3 regions of the Paraburkholderia edwinii genome follow, and region 1 is predicted to be linked to each of the others. Evidence: riboswitches for the same ligand, from Rfam matches in the RefSeq annotation. Region 1 holds a riboswitch; each other region holds the start of a gene.

Region 1 (3,269 bases):
CAGCGCGTCGAACACGGCCGTGTTGGCGGCCTGCAGATGCGCCTTGTAGAACAGGATCGCTACAACAGGGGCATTGGCGCGCCAGCGGGCCTGCCAGTCGGCCACCGTCGGCGTGTCATGCGACGGGTGGTAGAGCGCGGCTGCGGGCAGCGGCACCGGCAAGGCGGGCTCACGCCCGAAGCCGAGCGCGCGCCACGCGATGCAGCGCAAAAAAGCCTCGGCGTTCTGCGGGCCGCCTTCGCGCAGATAGCGCCATAGCTGATGGCACAGCGCCGCATCGGCAGTGCTGCGCGCAATCAGGTTCGGATCTTCCTGCAAGTCGCCGGAGAACATCGCGAGCGTCTGTTGCTTGCGCTCCGCGAGCGCGACCACCTGTTCGATGCCATACGGCCAGTACGCTTCACCGCCGAGGTGATCGACCACGACCACGCGCGCATGCTGCAACACGTCTTCGACGTAAAAATCGACCGAAGCCGGCTGCCGCAGGTACGTCACGTTGGCCAGACGCACGCTCGGGAAACCGGCCGGCAGGCGCGACACGACGCTCGCGAGCAGCGACAGCGTCGTATCGGCCGAGCTCAGTACAACGATCTCCGCGGGCCGCTGATCGATCCGGATCACGCCCTTCGTATCGTCGACGAAGCCGCCCGGCGTGGTGCGCAGCAAATGCATGTTCGTGCCGCCTTGTATTCGTGGCGCACGGGCGTGGCGGAGAGCTGCCGCGCCCGCGCTGGGCCTATCAGGCCTGTTGTGCTGCCTGCGTGCTCAGCGCCTCATCGAGCGCGCGTTGCAACACCGGTTGCTCGAGGTCTTCGCCGATCATCACGAAGCGGCTCGCCTGAGGGCTCGCCGTTGCTTCGCCCTGTAGTTCCTCAGGCCGCCAGCGTCGATCGAAATAGCTGTCGAAGCGGCGTCCGACGCCCTGAATCACGAGGCGCATCGGCGCGTTCGGCAGTGCCGCGAAGCCTTTGACGCGATACACGGTGTGCTGCTCGACCACGCGCTGCAGTGCGGCGATCATCGCTTCGCGCGACGGGGCGTGGGCGCTGACGACCACCGAATCGAATTCGTCGTGGTGATGGTCGGCGTGGTCGGGGTCGTCGGCCGAGCCGTGATGATCGTGGCGCAGATGGATCGTCTCCTCCGACGCGGACTCGAGCCCGAGCAGCGCGTGCAGATCGAGCTGGCCGTTCTGCGCGCGCACCACTTTCACCTGCGCCGGAATCTCTTCGCGGATCGTCGCTTCGACCGCTTGCGCACGCGCGTCGTCGAGCAGATCGATCTTGTTGAGGATCACGAGGTCCGCGGCGGACAGCTGGTCTTCGAACAGCTCGTGCAGCGGCGATTCGTGATCGAGGTTCGGATCCGCCTGGCGAAGCGCATCGACGGCGACCGGGTTTTCGGCGAACTGGCCGCTCGCCACAGCCGGACCGTCGACAACGGTCACCACCGCATCGACGGTAAAGCTGTTCTTGATCGACGGCCACTTGAACGCCTGCACGAGCGGCTTGGGCAACGCGAGGCCCGACGTTTCGATCAGCACGTGATCGATCTGGTCGCGGCGCTCGACGAGCTTTTCCATCACGGGAAAAAACTCTTCCTGCACGGTGCAGCAAAGGCAACCGTTCGCGAGCTCGTACAGTTGGCCTTCGATTTCGCGGCCGTCTTCGTCGCAGCCGATGCCGCAGCCTTTGAAGATTTCGCCGTCGATGCCGAGTTCGCCGAATTCATTGACGATGACGGCGGCCCGCAGTCCGCCGCTGTGCTGAAGAATATGGCGCAGCAGAGTGGTCTTGCCGCTGCCGAGAAAGCCCGTGACGATCGTCACCGGGATTTTGCGCATCTGGGTTTGCATGGCGACTTCGCGAATGTGAATCGCGGCGCGATGGCCGACACCCTGTGCCAGACAAGATGCGACATCAGGCCGCGAAATGGTGGACGGAACGCCGCAACCCCGCGGCGTCAACCCTTGGACTTCTGGCCGGTATCCGGGCTGGCGAGAGCGCCGCTTCACCTTCCCACACGAGTGAACAGTTTCTCGCGCAGTGGTTTGCCTGCCCGCGCGGCCTTGCGCGCGGACCTCGAAGCCGGCTCTGCATCGCAACCACCGCGATGCGCTCGCCTTCCGTTGCGGGGGCAGCACAGGTTGACCTGAAGCGATGATGCGGCAGCCGTATTCGGCACAACGCATCGGGCAGGATTCAGGCCTGCTGTTTCCCGTTTAACTGCGCGCGCCGGACGGCGCGCGCGAGCACCAGAAGTGCGTGCGAGTGTAGGCGCGGTAAGGGGGAAGCGTCAAGGCTGGGGGCTGCCGACGCCGCCTCGTCCACCCGGCGACGAAGGGCTCATGTGCTATCGTATGCCCGCGTCCGGTGCCGCATCTGCGCGTAGCGCTCATATGCGGTTAAACGGGAAACAGGAAGCGCCGGCAGGCGCCCGACCTGTGCTGTCCCCGCCAACGGTAAGCGGCCTGCGGATTTCATGTCCGCGCATGCGTTTCGATGCCACTGTCGGCCATCCGCCGATGGGAAGGCGATGCGCATGAGGCCGTCAGCCCGGATACCGGCCGGATGCGAGGGGGCGAACGTCACGGTCGCCAGTCGCCGGTTCCGCGGGGGACGGATACGGGCGCCCACGCACGGCGTAATCGCATACAACCGCAAGCAACTGATCGCTACCGCTTGCCGCCGCCGTGCACGCTATGTGGCATTGCATGACACGTCTTTATTCCGCGCATCTCAGCGCGGTTCTCCGTACGACGGCGCTTCGAGCCGCGGTTCGTCCTGCGCGTTTTCCCGCGGTTTTCCGCGCGCTTTGCCTCGCGCTTTTTTCTGCACTTTTCACCACGGTTTTCCTCAATTCACACGGCGGCGCGCGATGAATCGGCCAATCAAGCGGCTCGCCGTCGGCATCGGCTGCAAGCGCGGCGCGAGCGTCGAACAGATCGATGCGGCCGTGCTCAGCGCGCTCGGCCCACACTCCATCGACGACGTCCGCGCAATTGCCACCATCGACATCAAGGCTCACGAACCGGGCATTGTCGGGTTTTGCGCGCGCCATGCGCTGCCGCTGCACGTTTTTTCGCGCGAGCAGATCGCGGCGGCATCAGCGGTGTCCCATGCCGGACAAATGACTGCGCCCTCGCCTCACGTTCGCGCGCACCTCGGCGTCGACGGCGTATGCGAACCGTGCGCGCTGCTCGCCGCGGCCGCCGGCCGGCTGATCGCCCCGAAACGCGTATTCGAAGGCGGCGTGACCGTCGCGATTGC
Region 2 (3,269 bases), 820 kb from region 1:
CGGTGGTTGGTATTCAGTCTGCGCGCAAGGTGCTCGATATTGCGCGGCCCAGCGATACGTTGATGCCCGGGATGAGCGGGGGAGACGACAAGCCGGGTTGAGGCGCGTTTTATGTGATGGCGGGACGCGCACGGTTGGGCGGACTAGCCGCGATCAAATCGCGGGATGGCTTGCGGGAACCGTCGATAACAGGTACGATTTGTCCGTTGAATTTGCTGGGGCGTCGGACCAGCTTTTCGTTACCCGGGCGAGCAAATTCATCAAGCTTCCAGGCCGCTCTCGAGCGGCCTTTCCTTTTTCTGGTCTCCCGTTATTTGCGGGCGGGTTTGCGTACGATTTTGCGTACGTTTCGCTGGCGGAATGTCTCCCTTCGGAATAACGGAAAACAACTCCGCCTTCGGCTTGCGAGCCAGCAGTTCAAGCACAGCCTCATCCCTGACCATTGAACCGTAACCGTCCGCCCGAGGAACGGTGCTCTTTACGACGGTCATTTTCGACGAACCGTGGACGACCGATGTTTCCGCGAGCGAACTACGGATCTGGCATAGAACGTCGTCGAGCTGGTATTGATCCTTGACCACGCGGCTTTGGTGGATGTGACGCCCGAGCAGCAAGATTTCAGGATCGTCGAGCCCCGGCAGTCCGACGGAAAGCCGTAGCCTTGAGATCGCCTGATGCTGATCGTCGGTCAGCCGGCCGACGGCAATTGGCTTGACGCGCTCGCCTTCGGCTATGCGACTCATGTGCGCGCGAATCTCGTTATCAATGTTCGGGTAAAGCGGCATCGCTCGGTATCGTCCGGTATCGTTGTGCCGCTCGCCTATGACCGGCTATGGGGTGACGGGCGATGATACCGGTGCGCCGTTCGCTGCGAAATCTGCCGAATGGCCTATCTACGGCTTCGATTAAGGCAATGTGCGCTTGCCAGGCGGTGCTTCGCGCTATGGCTGCAAGTTCGCTCGCGCGTCAGGCCACCACGCCCAGCCGCGCTTCGAATACCGTAATTCGATTGTTGCGAGCGGCGCGATTTCGATTTGCGTGAATGCCGCGGCAGGCGCGTGCAGTACATGGATGAGCGCCGCGCGCAACACGGCCGCATGTGTAATTGCGATGACCGTGAGATCAGCCAGATCGTCATTCGCTAGCGCGTCGAGCCACGCGCCGACGCGTGCGACAACCGCTTCGAACGATTCGCCGCGCGGTGGTGCCGCAGCTGGATCGCGCAGCCATGCATCCAGTGCCTGCGGCGCCTGCACGACGATATCGGCGACGCGCGCGCGTCGCCAATCGCCGTAATCCGTATCGGCAAGCCCGGCGGCGACTGTCGCGTTCAAGCCAAGCGCCTGTGCCGTGTCGCGCGCGCACGCTGCGGGACTCGTCAATGCACGTACTTCGCGTGCACCGTCGAATGCGAAGCGGGCGCGCTGCGCATACGCGTTCGCTTCGGCGAGGCCGCGCGCGTCGAGCGGCTCGTTCGCGTCCGCGAACGTCGCGCTGCGTTGCGCCGCAGTCGATGCGTGGCTGATCAACCAGAGACGTGTCTGCATGTCATGTCGTTCGAGTGCACGGGCCGCACGCCTGCGCACATTCGCACGGCTCGCGAAAAGCTTTCATTAGGCCGCACAGTTTAACGCGTAGAATAAGCGCTACTCGAAGCGCGGAAGCCGGTGCAAGCCCGGCGCGGTCGCGCCACTGTAATCGGCCATATCGATGGTCCGGGAGTCAGACCCAGCTTCGTGCCATTTCCTTCAATCGAACTATCGGGGCGCGTAACCCCAGGGAGATATCCGTCATGTCCGACGCTGTTTTCAAGCCGATCGACGCACTCGAACCCGCCGCCCAGCCCACGCCCATTCCGCTGCGCGAGCTGTTGCCGTGGGTTGTCTTCGGCGGCCTGCTGTTGTTGCTCGCGCTCTATTTCATCGGCGCCGAACAGGGCGCGACTTCGCTGATTCCCGGCATGTACGTGCACGAATTCGTCCACGACGGCCGCCATCTGCTCGGCTTCCCCTGCCACTGACGCAGGAGCGAACCATGGTAGGTAAATTGCTGGTGCGCGGCATGCTCGCAGGCATCGCCGCGGGGCTGCTCACATTCGGTTTGGCGCGCGTGGTCGGCGAGCCGCAGGTCGACCAGGCTATTTCATTCGAAGAAAAAACCGACGCGGCGAAGGGCGAAGCACCCGAGCCCGAACTCGTGAGTCGCGGCACGCAGGCGGGTATCGGCCTCTTTACCGGTGTCGTCGTGTATGGCGCTGCTGTAGGCGGGCTCTTCTCGTTGACCTTCGCATATCTGTATGGCCGCGCCGGGAAGTTGAGCGTGCGTGCACTGTCCGCGTGGCTCGCGCTCGGCGCGTTCCTTGCAATCGCAATCGTACCGGCGCTCAAGTATCCGCCGAATCCGCCGTCGGTCGGCGACCCGGAGACGATCGGCTATCGCACCGGGCTGTATTTCCTGATGATCGTCATTTCGCTGACCGCCCTCGTGTTTTCAATGAAAGTGCGGCGTCGCGCGGCTGTGCGCTTCGGCGCATGGAACGGATCGATCGTCGCGGGACTCGTCTTTATCGTGATCATCGCGGCGGTGCAGACTGGCTTGCCGGTCATCAACGAAGTGCCGGATGCGTTTCCGGCAGTCGTACTGTGGAAGTTCCGTGTTGCCGCGCTCGGCATGCAGGCGGTGTTGTGGGCGGCGATCGGTTTGCTGTTCGGCGCGCTCGCCGAACGCTTGCAGCGCTTGTCGCGCGCGGCGCGTCCGGAGCAGCGACTGGCCGGTTAAAGCGCGCGCTGGTGTCCGCCTTCCGCGGCCTGCACGGCAACCCCGTGCAGGCCGTTTTCATTGGTAGCCTGTTCGACCAGCTCGAGAAACCGTGCGAGACACGGGTTCCGGTTCGTCGCTAGCCAGACGAGCACCTGGGAAATCGACGGCGCCTGCGCAAGCGACTTGAACACCACGCCCGCCAGTTGAGCACGCTGCATCGACGTCGGCACGAGCGCGACCCCCGCGCCTTCGTCGACGAGACTCAGGACGGTTTGCTGCAGACGCACTTCGAAGCGCACATCGGGCTCGAACCCACCCGTGCGGCAGTGTTCGACGATCGTCGTATGCAGTCCCTCGCCAACCTCTCTCGCCGCGATGACGAACGGCTCATGCGCAAGCTGCGCAATGGCGAGCCGCCTCGCGCGGGCGAGCGGATGCCGGCGCGGCAGCGCGACGCACAGCGGCTCGGTAAGCACGGTGCGGGCGGCCAGGCCATGGGGTGGGGCGCC
Region 3 (3,269 bases), on a different replicon from region 1:
GACCAGATCGTTTCGCAGGTGGGTGCGCTCGGCCTCTCCGATGGCTACGACGTCGCGTTACCCGCTTCCGCAAGCGGGGTGTACTCGGTGTCGTATTTTCCGGCTGACCCGAAGCTCGAGCGCACGCTGTACATCGATCAGTACAGCGGCGCAATACTAAAAGACATTCGCTACGGCGATTACGGCGCGGTGGCAAAGGCAGTGTCTTACGGTACGTCGCTGCATATGGGCCGCTACTTCGGCCTTGCGAACCAGCTCGTTTGTACGGCGATTTCGCTTGGACTGGCAACGCTCGCCGCGACGGGCTGCGTGATGTGGTGGAAGCGCCGGCCGGCAGGCACGCTCGGCGCCCCCGCGCGCGAGCGTGCTGGTGTGCCGATGCGAGGCTGGAAGGTCGGCCTCGTTGTGCTTGGCCTTGTGTTTCCGCTGATGGGAGCGACGCTGGTCGCGGTCTGGCTGATGGACCGCATGTTGTTCGGCCGCGAATCGCGGCCGGTCGCAGCGTGACGCCATAAGGCATTTTCGTGCATAGGAGAACGACATGACGGCCACACGAGCATTCTTTCTGGTTGCGGCATCGTTCGCATGGGCGGGAAGTGCTACCGCCGCCCCGGCAACGATGATGGTGTCCGACTGCTGGATCCGGCTATTGCCCGGCGATCTGCCATCGGGCGGTTATTTCAGCGTCATGAACATGGGCCATAAGCCGGTCGACCTGCTTCGCGTGCAGACCGACGCGTACGGCAGCGCGATGCTGCACCAGACGGTCAGCAACGGCAGTATGTCGAAGATGGACATGGTGGATAAAGTCAGTGTGCCTGCCGATGGCACGCTTGCATTCAAGCCAGGTGGATATCACGTGATGCTGGAGCAGCCGAAACGGCCGCTCAAGGTCGGCGACAGGATTCCCTTCATATTCGTCTTCAGCGACGGCGAGCATCTGCAAGCCGAATGTGAAACGAAAAGTCCGGCCACGATGGGTCACTGAGACGGCATCCGCACGAAACCCGGCGTGCATGCCGTAAGGTATCGCGCACAAACGCATTTGTTATTCGTCCAGGCGTTTTCCGCGCGATAATCGGCGGCACGATGGTTGCCGCAAGGCATTAATAGGGAATATGGTGAGGCGATTGTCAAGGCCATAGCTGTGCCCGCAACTGTGAGCGCGGAGCCCGGCGCGATGAAGACACTGGGAAACCGGGAAGGCGGCGCCGGACGATGATGCGTGAGCCAGGAGACCTGCCACTGCCCGGGACGTCGACACCCCCGGTCCTGGCCGCCCGTGTCGGGTGGCTCAAACCCTGGCATGCGAGGACATTCATGCAACGGCAATACCTTTCCCGTCTCTTCGATGATGGCGCACACGCACTGCGCGGTAAGGTCATCGGGATTTTTTCGCTGCTTATCGCAGGAAACATCGGCATCTGGATCTGGGCGCTAACGGCGCTGCATGGGCGGCCCGGCCTTATCGGTACCGCAGTGCTTGCCTATACGTTCGGTTTGCGTCATGCAGTCGACGCCGACCATATCGCCGCGATCGACAACACCACGCGCAAGCTGATGCAGGGTGGCAAGCGACCCGTCGCAGTGGGTTTCTTCTTTTCGTTGGGCCACTCGACGATCGTCATTGCACTGTCGGTCGCGGTGGCGTTTGCGGCGGTCACATTGAAATCGCGCTTTGAAGACATGAAGGCAATCGGCGGTGTGATCAGCACATCCGTCTCAGCCGGCTTTCTGCTGGTGCTGGCTGTGGTCAACGTGTTGATCCTCGTGTCGGTCGTGAAAACGTTCCGGCGCGTGCAGCGCGGCGAGCGGCTGGTCGAAGAAGACCTGGACATGCTGCTCAACAAGCGCGGCTTCCTCTCGCGCGTGTTTCGTCCGCTGTTCCGGCTGGTCACGCGTAGCTGGCATATGTATCCGATCGGCTTCCTGTTTGGACTGGGCTTCGATACGGCGACAGAAGTTGCGCTGTTCGGCATCTCTGCCGCGCAGGCTGCCGACGGCATGTCGCTTGCGACCATCCTGGTCTTTCCGGCACTGTTCACCGCCGGCATGTGCCTGATCGATACGGCGGATGGCGTGCTGATGCTCGGCGCGTATGGTTGGGCCTTCATGAAGCCGGTGCGCAAGCTCTACTACAACATCACGATCACCTTCGTTTCAGTGGTAGTCGCCGTGCTGATTGGTGGCATTGAAGCGCTGGCGTTGATCGCAGACAAGCTCGATCTGAAGGGGGGCTCGTGGGACCTGATTGGCGCCGCGTCGGAGAACTTCGGTTTGCTCGGCTACGCGGTGATCGGCGTCTTCGTCGCGAGCTGGCTGATTTCTGTGCTGTTCTACAGGTTCAAACGCTACGACGATTTGCCGGTCAATCTCGGCTGACAGAGTCTCACCACATGGACTTGGCAGATGACCGCTTCACGTCTGGAAGCAGTCATCTGCAGGGTGGACTCGAAGGTCTGCTCAGGGTCGGGAGCGGAAGCTCGGTGTCCGGCAGTGCACGTTCGATTTGGAGCGCGGAGCAGTCGTGGAGGCCCGGACGTCACCATCGAGAGGGTGAGATCAAGTTGCTGATTGAGCGTTCGCTATCGGCCCGCGGCGGGCGTTAGCAAAGGCGTCGACGAGCAAACCACGACTCTCCTTGCGCCTCGCGTGAGAGCCACGTAGAGGTGTTGTGCAGTCATGCGCTCGGGCTCAAGAATGACCGCGACGTCAGCCTCCAGACCTTTCAGAAGAAGCGTGCTTCCAACGGCGCGCCGACCCAGCGGCCGACCCCGATGACGGTTTCGCTCGCGAGCCTGAATTGCCGCGCCAATGAACCCACCTTCGCCGCCGGCGGCTCTAAGCGCTGAGATGCAGCAGTGCAGCACTTCGGGTCGGTAAACGCGCGCACCGCGTTGGTCCGCGAGGGACTGGAGCAGGTCAATTGAAGTCGCGTGGCTGGGAGCAGCCATAAACGTTACTGCTGCGACTTCTGCTGGCGTTGCGGGCGTGCGGGCTCGGCCGCCTCGTATCGTTTCGACTCGCGTGAGCAAGTTTGCAGCACCCACCCCGGTCATCAGTGATGTTGCGAACTCGGCAATTTGTCGCAGCGCGTTGGGACTTGCCAAATCGAACTGGCGGGCGAAGTTCACTAGGTCTCTTAGGTCGACAGCCTCGACGGAAGTGGCGCCCGGCGTCTGCATGGTGAGTTGATGGCGACCATTGACATTGATGGAGTCGCCTATGACGAGAACGCGGCCGTCTCGGTTTGGTGCTTCTGTCCGCGC

Evidence for each region. A riboswitch is a leader RNA that binds a small molecule or an ion and turns the genes downstream of it on or off. The one in region 1 is predicted to bind cobalamin.
Region 2: another riboswitch for cobalamin. It lies ahead of KZJ38_RS34510 (CbtB domain-containing protein); the one in region 1 lies ahead of cobW (cobalamin biosynthesis protein CobW).
Region 3: another riboswitch for cobalamin. It lies ahead of KZJ38_RS21485 (HoxN/HupN/NixA family nickel/cobalt transporter); the one in region 1 lies ahead of cobW (cobalamin biosynthesis protein CobW).

Annotation. Positions count from the first base shown of each region.
Region 1 covers NZ_CP080096.1:2,129,844-2,133,112, reverse strand. Annotated here, with positions in the region: gene cobN (cobaltochelatase subunit CobN) at 1-672, opposite strand, end outside; gene cobW (cobalamin biosynthesis protein CobW) at 740-1,855, opposite strand; cobalamin riboswitch at 1,963-2,274, opposite strand; cobalamin riboswitch at 2,354-2,585, shown strand; gene KZJ38_RS31230 (cobalamin biosynthesis protein) at 2,878-3,269, shown strand, end outside.
Region 2 covers NZ_CP080096.1:2,947,024-2,950,292, reverse strand. Annotated here, with positions in the region: gene KZJ38_RS34525 (dienelactone hydrolase family protein) at 1-101, shown strand, start outside; gene KZJ38_RS34520 (hypothetical protein) at 261-785, opposite strand; gene KZJ38_RS34515 (histidine phosphatase family protein) at 942-1,547, opposite strand; cobalamin riboswitch at 1,607-1,751, shown strand; gene KZJ38_RS34510 (CbtB domain-containing protein) at 1,793-2,020, shown strand; gene KZJ38_RS34505 (CbtA family protein) at 2,035-2,778, shown strand; gene KZJ38_RS34500 (LysR family transcriptional regulator) at 2,775-3,269, opposite strand, start outside.
Region 3 covers NZ_CP080095.1:4,834,377-4,837,645, reverse strand. Annotated here, with positions in the region: gene KZJ38_RS21495 (PepSY-associated TM helix domain-containing protein) at 1-507, shown strand, start outside; gene KZJ38_RS21490 (copper chaperone PCu(A)C) at 542-988, shown strand; cobalamin riboswitch at 1,074-1,261, shown strand; gene KZJ38_RS21485 (HoxN/HupN/NixA family nickel/cobalt transporter) at 1,321-2,382, shown strand; gene KZJ38_RS21480 (UvrD-helicase domain-containing protein) at 2,586-3,269, opposite strand, start outside.